Regions from separate parts of the Bradyrhizobium sp. HKCCYLS3070 genome, predicted to be linked through region 1. Evidence: predicted binding sites of a transcription regulator. Region 1 holds the regulator's gene; each other region holds the start of a gene.
What was found. The regulator LexA, encoded in region 1, represses DNA repair genes until DNA is damaged. The targets are predictions, from matches to a motif close to TGTTCNNNNTGTGTTCNG.

Region 1 (4,483 bases):
AATGCCGAACGGGTCAGGACATGAGCTGGCCGGAACGGCGCACCTGCCGAGCCTGGAACGTCCGCAGGAGGTCATGCGGTTGATTGCGGACTTTCTCGCGCGATCGTGAGGCAGCGGCCCGGAAACGGCCCACAGCAGACGGTCAGAACGCAGGGAGCGGCCTAGGCCCTTGGCCGCGCCGTGCGCGTTCGGTTAGAAGGCGATTCATTCGATCTGCCGTCTCCGTCCGAAGGAACTCTCATGGCCCTGATGCCGGTGTCTGATGCGTTGTCCGCCGTGCTCGCCGGCGCCGAACCGCTGGCCGAGGAGCAGGTCGGGCTGGACGAAGCGTTTCACCGCATCCTGGCGCGGGACCTCGCGGCGCTGCGGACGCAGCCGCCCGAGGCAATGTCGGCGATGGACGGCTATGCCGTGCGCGCCGTGGACGCCGCCCAGGCCAAGGCGCGGCTGAAGGTCATCGGCGAGGTCGCGGCGGGGCGGCCGTTCGATCGCGTGGTTGGACCCGGCGAGGCGGCGCGGATCTTCACCGGTGGCGTTGTCCCGGAGGGCGCGGACGCGGTGGTGATCCAGGAGGACACGATCGCCGAAGATGGCCACGTCGTGATCACCGAGGCCGCGATCAAGGGCCGGCATATCCGGCCGGCGGGCGTCGACTTTCACCAGGGCATGGTGCTGCTGAAGTCCGGGCGCCGGCTCAGCGACCGCGACCTGTCGCTGGCGGCCAGCATGAATCATCCGGCGCTGCCGGTGCGGCGCCGGCCGAAGGTGGCGCTGCTCGCCACCGGCGACGAGCTGGTGATGCCGGGCTCGACGCCCGGCCCGGGCCAGATCGTCTATTCCAACGGCTACGCCTTGCGGGCGCTGGTGCGCAACGAGGGCGGGACCCCGATCGATCTCGGCATCGCCGCGGATACGATGGAGGCGACGATCGCCGGCATCCGCCGGGCCCGCGAGGCCAAGGCCGACATCTTGATCACGACCGGCGGCGCCTCGGTCGGCGATCACGACCTGGTCAAGCAGGCGCTCGAAGCCGAGGGCGTCGAGATGGCGTTCTGGAAGATCGCGATGCGGCCGGGCAAGCCGATGATGCACGGACGGCTCGGCGACATCAGGGTGATCGGACTGCCCGGCAATCCGGTGTCGTCCTATGTCTGCGCCATCCTGTTCCTGGTGCCGCTGATTCGGCGGCTGCTCGGCCGCGACGAGGCCGTGATGCCGCGCGAGACCGCCCTGCTCGGCCGCGAGCTCGGGCCGAACGATTCGCGCGAGGACTATCTGCGGGCGCGGCTCGAAGAGCGCGCCGACGGCACGCTGGTCGCCACCCCGGTGAGCCAGCAGGATTCGTCGCTGCTCGGCAATCTCGCGCTCTCGCAGGCGGTGGTGATCCGGCCGGCGTTTGCGCCGAAGGCGCCTGCGGGCAGCCCGTGCGAGATCCTGCGCCTGCCGAACTGAGCCGCTTCCCCGGTAAAGCCCGGTCTGTTCATCATATTTTTAGGATTGCGGAACACACATCGAACATATAGTGTCCGTTCATGATTTGTTTTTAGTATGTTGCGGGCGACGCGATGACGGTCCGACTCCAGGGCGCTCTCAGCCGGTTTGTGCGCGAGGCGCAGCTCCTGGACTCGGACGACAACAAACCGGGGACCAGGTCGAGATGCTGACGCGCAAACAGTACGAACTTCTGCGGTTCATCAACGAGCGGCTCAAGGAAGCCGGCGTGCCGCCGTCCTTCGACGAGATGAAGGATGCGCTCGATCTGCGCTCGAAGTCCGGCATTCATCGCCTGATCACGGCGCTCGAGGAGCGCGGCTTCATCCGCCGGCTGCCCAACCGCGCCCGCGCGATCGAGGTGATCAAGCTGCCCGAGCTGTCACAGGCCGCCAACAACCGCCGCGGCTTCACCCCATCGGTGATCGAGGGCAATCTCGGCAAGGTGCGCACCAGCACTCCCGCGCTGGACGATGGCGAGCGCCCCGTCGCAGTGCCGGTGATGGGCCGCATCGCCGCCGGTACCCCGATCGAGGCGCTGCAGACCCGCAGCCACACCATCAGCGTGCCTGCCGACATGCTCGGTAACGGCGATCACTACGCGCTCGAGGTACGCGGCGACTCCATGGTCGATGCCGGCATCCTCGACGGCGACATGGCGCTGATCCAGCGCAACGAGACCGCCGACACCGGCGACATCGTGGTGGCGCTGATCGACGATGAGGAAGCGACGTTGAAGCGCTTCCGCCGCCGCGGCGCATCGATCGCGCTGGAGCCAGCCAACACCGCCTACGAGGTACGCATCCTGCCGCCGAACCGGGTGAAGATCCAAGGCAAGCTGGTCGGGCTGTACCGCAAGTACTGATCGCGAATGGGATCGGTCGATCGGCGGCGGGCGCACGCGCTTTCGCCGCCGAGCTGGAGGCTGCCCAGCAAAATACGTCACGCGCGAATGCACCTCATGATGTGCAGCGCGGCATGCTCAAACGCTTGTGATCGGCCGCGGGCACACGCGATGCAGATCAGCGCAGAATTGCCGCGAAGCGCGCGCTAACATCACCATCGATGTCCACTCTGATAGAGGCCTGCGCCTGTCCGGGGGGAGCGTGGGTCGGCTATCTCTCAACGAGGAGCGATCCGATGTGTGACTACAGCCTCCATGCGGTTGCGTCCCGTCCCGCCAAGGTCGGCGAGACGTTGATCTCGATGACCTTCCGTGGCACCGCCACCCGCGGCTTCGCGCTGGAGAGCGAGCCGACCGTCGCAGTCTGCATGCTGCCCGGCACCGAGTTGGCCTTCGCCGAGGACGTCCGCTACGACAGCCGCTGGCTCTGGACCCGGACGATCCGCGAGCGCGTCGCAAAGTTCAACAGCATCGAGACTCACATTCCCGATCGCCATCACGACGCGATCGAATTCGCCGATGGCCGCCACGTGCTGGTGACCCAGCTCTGCGAGGGCCAGCGCGTCACCGTGCTGCAATTGCCGGTCAGCAAGCAGCCGGCGGAGCGACGCCCGGACATCGCCGAGGACGTGCCGCCTTCGCAGGCCACACCGATTCGCCGCATCAGCATCACCTGAGGGGTCTCCGCATCGGCATTTCTCTCGGTCGTGAGCGAGCTTTCGACCGTGGGAGATTTGGGTTCTGCAAGCGCAAAGTCCTCTCGGGCGAACCTCACGCCCCGGCATCGCATCGGATAGGAACGACATCCCTCGGCCGGCATGATGTGCCGGGGGAGCCTGCCGCCGTGGTCAACAAGATCGATTGGAACAAGGCCGCCGGGATCACCGAGCCCGGCTGCAATATGCTTGTGTTCGGATGGCTGACAGCCACGGCTGACGACATCGCCATCTGGCAACGCTATCCGCGCGCTGCGTTCACGCTGGCCGAAAGCCCCTCGCTGTTCGATGGACTTGGCAACATGGACCTGGCGACACCGAGTATCATCTCGGCACGTTCGAGCTGCCCGGCACTCAGTCTTCTTCGCCCTGCTCCGTCTCCGGCGGCGTCGCGTCCTGAGGCCGCACGGCCGGCGCGCGCGGCGTCAGCGTCGTGTCGAACTCGCCGGCCTCGGCGGGCGCCGGCCACCATGGGCGGTCAGTGCCGCCGGCGCGCGCCGGCGTGACGGCGAAGCTCCTGCCCCGCTGCACCAGCATCAAGGCGCCCTGCTGCCGCAACCGCTCGCGATCGATGACGGCCGCCGCGCAGGATGACGGCGCGGCGCGCGCGGTGACGATGAGCGCGGCACGGGCGCAATCATCGGCGAGCGCCTCGGCGCGCAGGGTCAGGGCGGCGAATCGGCCGTCGGCCATTGCGACCACGCAGCCCGCCTCGTCGCAGGAGACGCCATCGGTGAGCGATGAATCCGCCGGCAGCCGGGCATCGGCGTCGGCCGCGAGCCACTCCTTGGTGGCGAACACATCCTTGCCGATGCGCATCGCATGCAGACGCCCGTCACGGCCGCGCACCGCCACCGCGCGCCCATCGCCGGCGATCAGCACGTCGGGCAGCGGCGTCGCGGCGGCCCACGCGGTGGCCACCACGAGCCCCACGACGCCCGACCAGCGCAACGGTGTGCGCAGCAGGCCGATCAGGATGACCCCGAGGCTGGCCAGGATCAGTGGACCGATGCCGAAGGCCGGGATGCGCCCGACCGCGCCGGGCAGCGCCGCCACCCAGCGCGTCACCGCGATCATCCAGTCGATGCCGAGGCCCATCAGCGTCCACCAGGGACCGTCGAGCCCGAACGGCGCCGCCACGAGGCCCATCAGGCCGGCCGGCATCACCAGCGCCGAGACGACCGGCATCGCTGCGAGATTGGCGAGCACGCCATACGGCGTGACGCGATGGAAATGGAAGGCGGCATAGGGCGTGGTCGCGAGCCCCGCGATCAGCGAGGCCAGCAACAGCATCGCAAGCTCCCGGCCGCCCCACAGCGCGATGCGCTGGGTGGTCGAGCTGTCCGGCGTCGCGAACAGTCTGGGCAGGCCG
Region 2 (4,483 bases), on a different contig from region 1:
CTGCGCGCGCTGGGTCATCCCGTCATGGCCACCGCCGGCACCACAGAGAAGCGCGCCCTGGCACTCGGGCTCGGCTGCAGCGCCGTGTTCGACTATGCCGATCCCGATCTCGCCGAGCAGATCCGCGCGGCGACGGGGACGCGCGGGGTCGACTGCATCCTCGACACCTCCGCCGGCGCTCACATCGCGCAGGACCTCGCGGCGCTCGCGATGGGCGGACGGATCGCCCTGCTCTCGGCCGGACATGGCAAGGAGCTGGCGGTGCCGCTGCGCAGCCTGATGGCGCGCCGGGCCAGCATCACCGGCGCATTCCTGCGGTCGACGTCACTCGATATCAAACGCCGCCTCGCAAGCAAGCTGCGGCAGCGCATCTCGCCCCTGCTCGGAACGGCCATTCGGCCGCACATCGACAGCACCTATCGCCTGTCCGAGGCAGCCGATGCGCACGAACGCATGGAGACGAGCCGACACATCGGGAAGATCGTGCTTCGCGTCCGCGGATGAACGCCAACCCACGTCTCTGCACCCGCCACACGCAACGAGCGCCCGCCTACTGCTTCACGCCCGGGATCAGGGCCTTCAGCTTGGCCATGTCCTTGACGTTCATCTTCATGCCGCCGGGCATCACGATGTCCCCGGGCTTCTGGTCGGGCTTGCAGGCGCCGAGCCATTTGGCCTCGATCGTCATCGCGGTGTCCTTCACCCCGGTGCCGGCGGCGCCGCCCGTGACGCGCGACATCGTCTTCACCGTATAGGCCGAGTTGAAGTCGCCGGTGATGTCGGCATGCGACGTCGTATTGATGCCGCCGAAATTGCAGACCGAATCGGAGACGTAGCCGGTCGCGGTCTTCTGGATGTCCTGCTTGGAGCAGACCTGCTGCGCCATCGGCGAGGCGAAGTTGTTCATCTCCTTGTCGGTGGCCGCGTCGGTGCAGTGCTGCATCGTCGCCTCCGGCAGCTGACCGCCGGATCTGATCATCTTCAGCTCCCACAGGCCGGCCTTGCGCACCGGCAGGTCGACGGCCCGTGCCTCATGGCTCGCGGTCACGCCCAGGAGGCAGCAGGCCAACAGCCCAATTGCGATGCGTGTGCAGGTCATATGCCCCGTTCCGGCTCGTTGATCGATGCCGGAGCGAATGCCGCAGAAAAGTGGCAATTGGGAGAACGGCAGTTGATGGAAGGTCAGTACAGCGTCCGCAGCGGCCGCTGCGCCGAGCCATAGGGTACCCAGCGGCAGGCGAACGAAACGTAGCCACCGTAGCGCGCATCGACGGCGCGGAACTTCGCGACCTTGCCGTAGGAGGCGCAATGATCGACCGCGAGCTGGCGCGCATCCGTGGTCTGGGCCAGCTGGAAGGCGATGATGCCGCCGGTGTCGTTGCCCTTGAAGGGCGGCACCACGTCGGCCTGGGCGGATGCCGCAACCAGCACCATCCCAGCGGCCACGAGGCCTGCAGTCTTCACGAATCCGGCCATCAGCGTCCGCATTGCATTCTCCTCGATCTGGCCCGCCATTCTAAAGGTCCTGTCCGGTCAAGAAAAGAACACCGGCCTCGCGTTAACAGGACTAATCGTGGAGTGTTGCCGCGTTGCACTTGACCTCCTGTGGCCGCCGCGGCACGGTCCACGCTCCCGGATCAGCCTTGCGGACGGCCCATGCGCGACTTCAGCTCACCTTTCAAGATGTTCGGCGCCGCCTGTGGCGCGCTGCTTGCCGCCATCGTCGCCACCGCCCCGGCTCAGGCCGCCAACCCGCTCGAGATGAACTTCTGGTTGTCCGGTCCGAAATATGAAGGCCGGGTCGCGCCTTGCGAGGCGGCCATTCCGACCATCGTCTCGCGATTCCAGGACAAGGAGAGCACCTTCTGGAATTCCTCGCTGACGATCACCGGCGTCGCCAATGTCCATGAGATCGCCTTCCGGCCCTGGCAGTCCGACAACATTCCGCGTCGCTTCTGCACCGGCAGCGTGATGATCAGCGACGGCAAGGCGCGCACCGTCAACTTCTCGATCATCGAGGATGGCGGCTTCGCCGGCTATGACCAGGGCGTCGAGTTCTGCGTCGTCGGCCTCGATCGCAACTGGGCCTTCAATCCGGCCTGCCGCGCCGCCAAGCCCTGATTTGCCTTTCCCGGCGTATCGGCCGCTCGCGCGGGCGGCCGGCTGACGAATGGCTGCCTTGGGGCAGCCATTTTTGTTCTTGAAATGTTCCCGTGTGCTGGTAGGCTCCTGGCATTTTCCGGGGAGTACGCCATGTTCGATTGCCTGTGCCGACCTGCCGTCCTGTTGTCCAGAACGATCGCCTGCTTTGCCCTCTTGCTCGGTGTGCTCACGGCTGGCGCCGCCGAGGCGCAGGACCGCCGCCAGAATGCGCCGGGCGCGTTCGACTTCTATGTTCTCTCGTTGTCGTGGTCGCCCTCGTACTGCGCCGAAGCCGAGGAGCGCGGCGGTCGCGGCAGCCGGTCCCAGCAATGCAGCGGCCGACCGTACTCGTTCGTCGTGCACGGGCTGTGGCCGCAATACGAGAACGGCTACCCCGAATATTGCGAGCAGCCGGCGCCGCGCCTGCCCCGCAACATCATGACCTCGATGCTCGACCTGATGCCGGCGCCGGGCCTGATCTACAACGAGTGGGACAAGCACGGCACCTGCGCCGGCGTGTCGGCGAAGGCCTATTTCGAAGCCATCCGCAAGGCCCGCGCCGCCATCAAGATCCCCCCGGAATTCCTCGATCTCGCGGAGGCCAAGACGGTGGCGCCGGCGGCGATCGAGGAGGCCTTCATCAAGGCCAACCCCAAGCTCACGACATCGGGCATTGCCGTCACCTGTAACCGCACCAGGCTGAGCGAGGTCCGGATCTGTCTGTCGAAGGATCTGGAGTTTCGCAACTGCGACGAGATCGACCGGCAGGCCTGCCGGCGCGACGAGGTCAACATGCCGCCGGTCCGCGGCGGCTAGCGGCTGCGAATCGGGCGACGCAGCGCGTCGGCCTGCGGCGGCGCTCATCCGCGGCTCTCCGGAGGGCGTCCGGCGCATCGACGGGGTACCCTTTTGACGCGGAACGGCGTAACCGGATGGCATGAACTACCGACATGCCTTCCACGCCGGCGGCTTCGCCGACGTCATCAAGCACATCGTGCTGACGCGCATCCTGGTCTACCTCCAGGAGAAGCCCGCCGCGTTCCGGGTGATCGACACCCATGCCGGCGCCGGCCTGTATGACCTCACCGGCGACGAGGCGACGCGCAGCGGCGAGTACCTCACCGGCATCGCCCGCGTGCTGCAGGCGCGGCTGTCGGATCAGGCCTATGCGCTGGTCCAGCCCTATCTGGATATCGTCCGATCGTTCAATCCCAAGGCCGAACTGGTCGCCTATCCCGGCTCGCCGCTGATCGCGCGCGCGCTGCTGCGGCCGCAGGACCGCATGACCCTGTGCGAGCTCGCGCCGATCCCCCGCAAGCAGTTGATCGATCAGTTGCGCCGCGACACCCAGGCCCGTGTCGTCGATCTCGACGGCTGGGTCGCCCTGCCCGCCTTCGTGCCGCCGAACGAGCGCCGGGGCGTGGTGCTGATCGATCCGGCGTTCGAGGCGAAGGATGAGTTCGAGCGGCTCGCCGATCGCTTCGCCGCGGCCTTCGCGAAGTGGACCACCGGTATCTACGTGCTGTGGTATCCCGCCAAGAGCCGGCGTGCGACGGAAGAGCTGAGCGATCGTGTCGCGGCGCTCGCAGCCGCGGCCAAGCCGCCGGGCAAGGTTCTGCGGATCGAGTTCAGTGTTGCGCCGCAGATCGAAGGCGAGGCGCTCACCTCGACCGGGCTGCTGATCGTCAACCCGCCCTGGACATTACATGACGAGCTGAAGCTCATCCTGCAGGAACTGCAGAAGCCCCTCGGCCAGGGCGGCGCGGCGCGCTTCCGACTCGAATTCCCCAAAGCTTGAAACGGCGACTGGTCGAAAAGCCGTAGTCAATCGGCGCGGAACCGTATTATTGTGTCCGATTGTAAGACTGGCTTTACGTTCCGCTTCCGCGAATGGTTGCGGCGGGGTGATCAAGGCCTAACAAGATCCGGCGATCCGGCGCGGCGAGCGCTGGGCGTTAAGGTGGCCAACGCTTTCCGATCAAAGTGATGTCCGGTCGGACGCTGCGCAGGGCGCGCAGTGGAGGAAGCATTGCGGGGGAGGAGTTTCCCGATGGCCATGACTGGGACGGTCAAGTTCTTCAACGGCGAACGCGGCTACGGCTTCATCAAGCCGGACGACGGTGGACGCGACGTGTTCGTGCACATCACGGCGGTGGAGCGCGCGGGCCTGAAGGACCTGACCGAAGGACAGCGGATCAGCTTCGAGGTCGAGCCGGACAAGAAGGGCAAGGGCCCGAAAGCGGTCAACCTGGTGCTGTCGTCTTAGGGCGAGCCCGCCTGGCGGTGGTTCACGCGCCGGCATGATTGCAGCCGGGCGCGCCTCGACGCCACCTCTTCGCTG
Region 3 (4,483 bases), on a different contig from region 1:
GCCCAATCACTCGCCCGCCTGCACGCGTCCCGCCAGCGGAAACAAATCCGGCGCGGTGCCCGTAGCCGGCGCGATGCGTGGCGACTCCACCGGCGTGTCCTGTTTGCTGAAGTCGAGCTCCTCGATGCGGGCGGCGCGCTTCTCGATCTTGTCGGCCGAGATGAGGATCTGGCGGATGTCCTCGCCGACATCGCCGAAATGCTTCTGCAGCTTGAGCACGCGCTCGCGCAGGCGGCCGAGATCGTCCCCGAGATGGATCACCTCGTTGCGGATCTGGTCGGCGGCGTCGCGGATGCGTGCGTCCTTCATGATCTGCTGCATGACCTGGATCGCGAGCATCAGCAGCGACGGCGACACCAGCACGACGCGCGCGCGATACGCTTTCTGGATGACGTCGTCGAAGCCATCATGGATCTCGGCATAGACCGATTCCGACGGCACGAACATCAGCGCGGTGTCCTGCGTCTCGCCGACCACCAGATATTTCTCCGCGATGTCGTTGACGTGACGCAGCACGTCGGTACGCAGGCGCTGTGCGGCGGTGCGCTTCTCCTCGTCCGTCTCCGCATCATGCAGCGCGGTCACGGCTTCCAACGGAAACTTGGCGTCGATGCACAGCGGTCGCGCGTCGGGCAGGAACACGACGCAGTCCGGCCGCTTGCCGCTGGCGAGCGTGTACTGGAACGCGTAGCTGCCCTTCGGCAGTCCGTCCTGCACGATCGCCTCCATCCGCGCCTGGCCGAACGCGCCGCGCGACTGCTTGTTGGCGAGGACGTCGCGCAGGGTCGTGACCTGGGTCGTCAGCTCGCTGAGATCACGGTGGGCATTGTCGATGATGCCGAGCCGCTCGTGCAGCACGCGCAGACTATCCATGGTGTGGCGCGTACTCTGCTCCATCGACTGTCCGACGCGATGAGTCACCGCATCGAGCCGCTCGTTGACGCTGCGGGCAAGATCAACCTGCCGGCCGGCGAGCAGCTGCGCCATCGCGTCGACCCGGCCGGAGGCCTCGCTCTGGACGCGGATCATCTCGCTGAACCGATGTTCGATCTCATCGCTGCGCATCGCCTGCTGGGCCGCGAGCTCGGCGCCGCGCCGGCCGGAACGCACCACGGCCGCCACGATCATCACGAGCAGCAGCACCACCAGCACGCCAAATCCGATCAGCGCATCGCTGGCGCGGACCGGAAGGTCGCCGATCATGATGACGACAGGATTGAGGGACTGGCTGGCGGCGGTCATCACGCCCGTCTATCCGATTCGCACAAGCTCGCGAACGAAGAGAGAACATTTATGGTTAAGGCCAGGTTAAGAATCATGGTTAACGAGGCGTTGAAATTCATGGTTAGCGAAGTCTTAACCGCGCACCCTCACATTGACCGCGCCGGTTCCGCGGCTTAAATCGCGCGCCATGTCCCTAAGAGAAATCATCATCCTGCCGGACCGGCAGTTGCGGCTGGTGTCCAAGCCGGTCGAGAAGGTCACGCCGGAGATCCGGCAGCTGGTCGACGACATGTTTCAGACCATGTACGACGCGCCGGGCATCGGGCTCGCAGCGATTCAGGTCGCGCAGCCGCTGCGCGTCATCACCATGGATCTGGCCAAGCCCGACGCGAACGGCGAAGGCAAGCGCGAGCCGCGCGTCTTCATCAATCCGGAGATCGTTGCCAAGTCGGACGAGCTGTCGGTCTACGAGGAAGGCTGCCTGTCGATCCCCGAATATTACGAGGAGGTCGAGCGGCCGGCGCGGGTGCGCGTGCGCTTCACCGATCTCGACGGGCTGGTTCGCGAGGAGGATGCCGAGGGGCTCTACGCCACCTGCATCCAGCACGAGATCGACCATCTCAACGGCGTGCTGTTCATCGACTATCTGTCGAAGCTCAAGCGCGACCGCGTGATGAAGAAGTTCGCCAAGGCCGCCAAGCGCGCCAGCGAGTAACGATCAACTCTCTCCTCCGTCATGCCCGGGCTTGACCCGGGCATCTACGTCGCGCCGCGCGTTACAGGCAGCTCGACGTGGATGACCGGGACAAGCCCGGCCATGACGCGGAGGATTCGGCAATGCAGGATCTTCCACCAGATGCCGCTTCGCCTGATCTTCATGGGCACGCCGGATTTCGCCGTGCCGACCCTGCTCGAACTCGCCGGCCACGGCCACGAGATCGCGGCGGTCTATACGCGCGCGCCCAAACCCGGCGGCCGCCGCGGCCTGGCGCTGGTGCCGACGCCGATCGAGACCGAGGCGCGCCGGCTCGGCATTCCCGTGCTCACGCCGAAGACGCTGAAGACCGAGGACGCGCTGGCTGCGTTCCGCGCCCATGAGGCCGATGCCGCCGTTGTCGTCGCCTATGGCATGATCCTGCCGCAGGCGATTCTCGATGCACCGAAACTCGGCTGCTACAACCTCCACGCCTCGTTGCTGCCACGCTGGCGCGGCGCCGCGCCGATCAACCGTGCCATCATGGCAGGGGACGCTGAAAGCGGCGTGATGGTCATGAAGATGGATGTCGGTCTCGACACCGGCGACGTCGCGATGGCCGAGCGTCTGCCCATCACTGACGCGATGACGGCGTCCGATCTGCACGATCGCCTCTCGCGGATCGGTGCCGACCTGATGGTGCGCGCGATGGCGGCGCTGGAGCGCGGCGGGCTGACGTTGACGAAGCAGGCCGAGGAGGGCGTCACCTACGCCGCCAAGATCGAGAAGGCGGAGGCGCGGATCGATTGGACGAAGCCGGCGCATGCGGTGCTGCGGCACATCCACGGCCTGTCGCCATTTCCCGGCGCCTGGAGCGAGGTCACGCTCGATGGCGAGGCGGTGCGTTTGAAGTTCCTGCGCTGCGCGCTCGCCAGCGGCGCGGGCGAGCCGGGCGCCGTGCTCGACGAGCAGCTCACCATCGCCTGCGCCGACGGCGCGATCCGCATCACCGAGCTGCAGCGCGCCGGCAAGGGCCCGATGAAGGCCGCGGATTTCCTGCGCGGCACCCCATTGAATCGCGGTGCTCGTTTTTCGTAACGCTGTCATACCCCGCGAAAGCGGGGTATCCAGTACGCCGAGACGTGCATTGTCGCGCCGAGACGTCGGCGAATACTGGATCGTCCGCCTGCGCGGGCGATGACGGCAGCAATAGACCGAATGCCCCGCTACAAGCTCACCATCGAATATGACGGCGCGCCGTTCTGCGGCTGGCAGCTGCAGGAGACCTTGCCGTCGGTGCAGGGCGCGCTCGAAGCGGCGGTGCAGGCGACCTGCGGCGTGCCCACGCGTGTGCACGGCTCAGGCCGCACCGACGCCGGCGTCCACGCTACCGGCCAGGTTGCGCATTGCGACATCGCCAAGGAGTTCCGCCCGGACAAGCTGCGCGACGCGCTCAACGCGCATCTGCGGCCGAACCCGGTCGCGGTGCTCGCCGCCGAGATCATGCCCGACACCTTCGAAGCGCGGTTCTCCGCGCGCAGGCGGCACTACCGTTACCGGATCGTCAATCGCCGCTCCAACCTCGCGCTGGAGGTCGGCCGCGTCTGGCGGGTGCCGCAGCGGCTCGATTCCGATGCAATGCATGCAGCCGCGCAGCGGCTGATCGGCAAGCACGACTTCACGACGTTCCGCGATACCGAATGCCAGGCGAAATCGCCGGAGAAGACGCTGGATCAGCTCGACGTCGTGAGGGACGGCGATGCGATCACCATCCTCACCTCCGCCCGCTCCTATCTGCATAGCCAGGTCCGCTCGATGGTCGGCTCACTGGTGTGGGTCGGGCAGGGTCGCTGGACCGCCGATGATCTCGCCGCCGCGCTCGCCGCGCGCAACCGCGCCGCCTGCGGCGTCGTCGCGCCGCCGGAAGGGCTTTACCTCGTGAAGGTCGACTACTAATTGCGGCCGCTCCACTCGATATCGCTGCCGCGGAGACGTCCTGGATTCCTTCGCTGCGTTCGCAATGATGCGCAGAGAGGGGGTCACGCGAAGTAGCGATCGAGAATGCCGCGATAGATCTTCGTCAGGGTGGCGATGTCGGCGACCGAGGCGCGCTCGTCGATCTGGTGCATGGTCTGGCCGACCAGGCCGAACTCGATCACCGGGCAGTAGCTCGAAATGAAACGCGCGTCCGAGGTGCCGCCGGTGGTCGACAGCTCCGGCTTTCGCCCCGTCACGCTCTCGATCGCGGCGACGGCGAGCTCGGTGAACGGTCCGGGCTTGGTCAGGAACACGTTGGAGTTCGACGGCAGCCAGTCGATGTAGGCGCGGATGCGGTTGCCACAAGCCTTGGCGAGCCGCTCTTCGACCAGCGCGCGCAGCGTCTCCTGCGTATGGCAGTCATTGTAGCGGATGTTGAATTTCGCCCGCGCCAGCCCGGGAATGACGTTGCTGGCGGTGTTGCCGACATCGACGGTGGTGAATTCGAGATTCGACGGCTGGAACTGCGCGCTGCCATGATCGAGCGGCTCGTCCGACAGTGCGACGATCAGGCGCGAGATGTCCGGC
Region 4 (4,483 bases), on a different contig from region 1:
CCACCGGACCGGCCAGCGGCCCCCGTCCCGCCTCGTCGCAACCGGCGACCGGCCAGATGCCCTGCTTGAGCAGCGCGCGCTCCCGCCGGAAGCTCGGCGGCGCCACCGCGATGACGCCCTTGCCGAGCTTGGCGGCCGACCTGCCGGCAGCATTCGGAGCGACAGGCTTGGTTCCGGCCTTTGCAGGTGCGCTCTTCGCCACGGCGCCGCTCGTCGCCTTCGCCCTGCCCGGCTTCTTTGACTGATCGCGAATCATGGCCGGCATGGTGCGAAACGGCCCGCGGCGGCGCAACCCCGAACGGACCTCATTTCCCGCTATTCGCCCCTTGCCGGCGACCGACTACGACGGCAGATGCACTCGATCATCCTCGCCGACATCAATCCCCGGCGCGATCACCACTTCCCAGACATGACCGTCCGGATCGGAGAAGTAGCCGCTGTAACCGCCATAGTCGGTTCGTTGCGCCGGCTTCAGCAGCATCGCGCCTTTCTCCACCGCCGACGCGAGCGCCGCATCGACCTCGGCCTCCGAGCGGCAGTTCCATGCCAGCGTCACGCCGCGGAACGCCTGGGGGCGCGGTGCGTCCGGCACGCCCGCATCATCGGCGAGCGCGCCCCACGGGTACAGCGCCAGCACCGTCCCGCCGGTCTCGAAGAATGCCACGGCCTCGCCGGTCGCGCGGAATTTTCGGGCGAAGCCGAGCGACGTATAGAAGGCGATGCTCCGCCGCATCTCGGATACACCGAGTGTGATGACGGTGAACCGCGGAACGCTCGCTTGTGCGCTCATCAACTGCTCTCCGCACGCTTCAGAACAGGCTGAGTTGCTGCCCGCCGCCCTTCGGCCGGACGAAATGATCGGTCGTCAACTTGGTCCGGCGCTTGTTCAGGCCGAGCTTTTCGCAGGCGATCTCGAAGCGGCGGCCGATCATCCAGGCCATCGGGCCCGTCCCCTTCATTCGCGTGCCCCATTGCGAGTCGTAATCGCGGCCGCCGCGCATGTCGCGGATCAGGGTGAAGACGTGGCGGTAGCGGTCCGGATAATGCTCGAGCAACCACTCGCGGAACAGGTCGCGCACCTCCAGCGGCAGGCGCAGCAGCACATAGGCCGCCTCCTTGACGCCGGCATGGGCGGCGGCATCGAGGATGCGCTCGATCTCGCTGTCGTTCAGCGCCGGGATCACCGGCGCCACCATCACCGTGGTCGGAATGCCGGCCCTCGACAGCGCCTGCAGCGCCTCCAGCCGCTTCGACGGTGTCGAGGCCCGCGGCTCCATGGTGCGCGCCAGCTTCGGATCCAGCGTGGTCACGGAGATCGCGACCTTCGCCAGGTTCCTCTTGGCCATCCGCGCCAGGATGTCGGCATCACGCATCACCAGCGCCGACTTGGTCACGATCCCGACGGGATGGCCAACCTTTTCCAGCACCTCGAGGATGCCGCGCATGATCTTCCGCTCGCGCTCGATCGGCTGATAGGGATCGGTGTTGGTTCCGATCGCGATCATCCGCGGCTCGTAGCCGCTGGCCGCGAGCTCCTTTTCCAGGAGCGCGGGCGCATCCGGCTTCACGAACAGCTTGGATTCGAAATCGAGACCAGGCGACAGCCCGAGAAACGCATGGGTCGGCCGCGCGAAGCAGTAGACACAGCCGTGCTCGCAGCCGCGATACGGGTTGATCGAGCGATCGAAACCGATGTCCGGCGAGTCGTTGCGGGTGATGACCTTGCGCGAGGTATCGGTCGCGACCGTGGTCTTGAATGGCGGCAAATCCTCGAGACTCTGCCAGCCATCGTCGAAGACGACGCGAGCCTCCGCTTCGTAGCGGCCGCTCGCATTGGATTGTGCACCCCGGCCGCGGCGCCGGCCCCGTTCGATGGCGACCGCGAGTTCGGGGAAGTCGTTTTCCGGGCCAGATGAAGGCGCGCCCACCGGCTCGGAGGGCACCGGGACCGGCGGGCGCTTGAGGGCATGTGAAGATGCTCGGCTCATGGCCAAGACATAGCACACAAAAAGAACAATACAAGAACAAAAGAGAACAATGTCTCGGAACGGTTCTGGAGCCACGCAAGGCCAACCATCACATTCCCGTTCTATCCTTCGCAGCGCACTGGAACGGAATGGTGCGGCGTTACTCTAATGCACTTCCCGCAAGCGCGAAGCGGACGGCAAGCGAGGTTCCATGAACATCACGTCTTCCCATCAGACCAAAACGGCCGACGATCTCGACCTGCTCGATCGCTATTGGCGCGCGGCGAACTATCTCTCGGTCGGGCAGATCTATCTGCTGGACAACCCGCTGCTGCGCGAGCCGTTGAAAGCGGAGCACGTCAAGCCGCGCCTGCTCGGCCACTGGGGGACGACGCCCGGACTGAATTTCATCTACGCCCATCTCAATCGCGCCATCCAGGCGCAGGATCTCGACGTCATCTACGTGTGCGGTCCCGGCCATGGCGGCCCCGGCATGGTCGCCAACACCTATCTCGAAGGCAGCTACAGCGAGATCTATCCGGACATCACGCGCGATGCCGATGGCCTGCGCAAGCTGTTCCGGCAGTTCTCCTTCCCTGGCGGCATCCCGAGCCATGCCGCGCCCGAGACGCCGGGCTCGATCCACGAAGGCGGCGAGCTCGGCTACGCGCTGGTGCACGCCTATGGTGCGGCGTTCGACAATCCCGATCTGATCGTGGCCTGCGTGGTCGGCGACGGCGAAGCCGAGACCGGGCCCCTCGCCGCATCCTGGCATTCGAACAAGTTCCTGAACCCGGCCCATGACGGCGCGGTGCTGCCGATTTTGCATCTCAACGGCTACAAGATCGCCAATCCGACCGTGCTCGGCCGCATGGGCGATGCCGAGATCAAATGCCTGTTCGAAGGTTACGGCTACGAGCCGCTGTTCGTCGAAGGCGCGGAGCCGAAGGCGATGCATCGCCAGATGGCGGACGCGCTCGATGTCGCGCTCGCGAGCATCCGCTCGATCCAGCAGAATGCGCGTCAGTCGGATGCAACGATCCAACGGCCGCGCTGGCCGATGATCGTGCTGCGCAGCCCGAAGGGCTGGACCGGGCCGAAGGAGGTCGACGGCCTCAAGGTCGAAGGCTTCTGGCGCGCCCATCAGGTGCCGATCACCAATCCGCGCGGCAAGCCCGAGCATCTCGCGCTGCTCGAAGCGTGGATGAAAAGCTACGAGCCGGAAACGCTGTTCGACGGCCACGGCCGGCTCGTGCCGGAGCTGCAGGCACTGGCGCCGAAGGGCACGCGGCGCATGGGCGCCAACCCGCATGCCAATGGCGGTCTGCTCAAGCGCGAGCTCAGGCTCCCAGACTACCAGCATTTTGCGGTCGAGGTGTCCTCTCCGGGCCAGACCATGGCTGAAGCCACGCGCGAGCTCGGCAAGTTCCTGCGCGACGTGATCACGCTGAATGCAGAGACACGCAACTTCCGCATCATGGGCCCGGACGAGACCGCCTCGAACCGGCTCGATGCCGTATTCGAGGTCACCGAGCGGGTGTGGATGGAAGGCATCGAGCCCTACGATGTCCACCTCGCCCATGACGGCCGCGTGATGGAGGTGCTGAGCGAGCATCTTTGCCAGGGCTGGCTGGAGGGCTATCTGCTCACCGGCCGCCACGGCCTGTTCTCCTGCTACGAGGCGTTCATCCACATCGTCGATTCGATGTTCAACCAGCACGCCAAATGGCTGAAGGTGTCACGCGAGCTGCCGTGGCGGCGCCCGATCGCGTCGCTGAACTATCTCCTGACCTCGCATGTCTGGCGGCAGGACCATAACGGCTTCAGCCATCAGGACCCCGGCTTCGTCGACCTCGTTGCCAACAAGAAGGCGGACATCGTCCGCATCTACTTCCCGCCGGACGCCAATACGCTGTTGTGGATCGCGGACCACTGCCTGCGCACCTACGACCGCATCAACGTCATCGTTGCCGGCAAGCAGCCGGCGCCGCAATGGCTGTCGATGCAGGAGGCGGCGACGCATTGCGACGCCGGCATCGGCATCTGGTCTTGGGCCGGCACCGAGCCCGCCGACGAGGAGCCCGACGTGGTGATGGCCTGCGCCGGAGATGTCCCGACCCTGGAGACGCTCGCAGCCGTCGACCTGCTGCGCAAGGAATTGCCCGACCTGAAGATCCGTGTGGTCAACGTCGTCGACCTCATGACCCTGCAGCCGAAGCAGGACCATCCGCACGGCCTCAGCGACCGCGACTTCGACAGCCTGTTCACCACCAACAAGCCGGTGATCTTCGCCTATCACGGCTATCCGTATCTGATCCATCGCCTCACCTACAGCCGCACCAACCATGCCGGCATGCATGTGCGCGGCTTCATCGAGGAAGGCACCACGACGACTCCGTTCGACATGGTCGTGCTCAACGAGCTCGACCGTTTCCACCTCGCCATCGAGGCGATCGAACGCGTGCCCGGCCTCAGCGTGTCGGCGGCCCATGTGAAGCAGAAATTCCGCGATGCGC

Region 2: the regulator LexA is predicted to act here: its motif matches at 2,196-2,213, upstream of ACQR03_RS19765 (ribonuclease T2).
Region 3: the regulator LexA is predicted to act here: its motif matches at 1,273-1,290, upstream of ACQR03_RS28785 (DNA recombination protein RmuC).
Region 4: the regulator LexA is predicted to act here: its motif matches at 2,010-2,027, upstream of ACQR03_RS12365 (PA0069 family radical SAM protein).

What each region holds. Positions count from the first base shown of each region.
Region 1 is NZ_JBNPTI010000001.1:1,687,482-1,691,964, forward strand. Features, by position in the region: gene ACQR03_RS07840 (alpha/beta fold hydrolase) at 1-109, shown strand, start outside; gene ACQR03_RS07845 (molybdopterin molybdotransferase MoeA) at 241-1,452, shown strand; gene lexA (transcriptional repressor LexA) at 1,658-2,356, shown strand; gene ACQR03_RS07855 (hypothetical protein) at 2,632-3,072, shown strand; gene ACQR03_RS07860 (ComEC/Rec2 family competence protein) at 3,466-4,483, opposite strand, start outside.
Region 2 is NZ_JBNPTI010000005.1:472,534-477,016, forward strand. Features, by position in the region: gene ACQR03_RS19745 (NAD(P)H-quinone oxidoreductase) at 1-504, shown strand, start outside; gene ACQR03_RS19750 (DUF3617 domain-containing protein) at 551-1,099, opposite strand; gene ACQR03_RS19755 (hypothetical protein) at 1,183-1,488, opposite strand; gene ACQR03_RS19760 (hypothetical protein) at 1,657-2,121, shown strand; gene ACQR03_RS19765 (ribonuclease T2) at 2,254-2,958, shown strand; gene ACQR03_RS19770 (23S rRNA (adenine(2030)-N(6))-methyltransferase RlmJ) at 3,080-3,940, shown strand; gene ACQR03_RS19775 (cold-shock protein) at 4,193-4,408, shown strand.
Region 3 is NZ_JBNPTI010000013.1:154,006-158,488, forward strand. Features, by position in the region: gene ACQR03_RS28785 (DNA recombination protein RmuC) at 7-1,242, opposite strand; gene def (peptide deformylase) at 1,412-1,939, shown strand; gene fmt (methionyl-tRNA formyltransferase) at 2,081-3,016, shown strand; gene truA (tRNA pseudouridine(38-40) synthase TruA) at 3,137-3,874, shown strand; gene dapE (succinyl-diaminopimelate desuccinylase) at 3,958-4,483, opposite strand, start outside.
Region 4 is NZ_JBNPTI010000002.1:805,152-809,634, reverse strand. Features, by position in the region: gene ACQR03_RS12375 (ribonuclease HII) at 1-265, opposite strand, end outside; gene ACQR03_RS12370 (VOC family protein) at 341-790, opposite strand; gene ACQR03_RS12365 (PA0069 family radical SAM protein) at 810-1,988, opposite strand; gene ACQR03_RS12360 (phosphoketolase family protein) at 2,179-4,483, shown strand, end outside.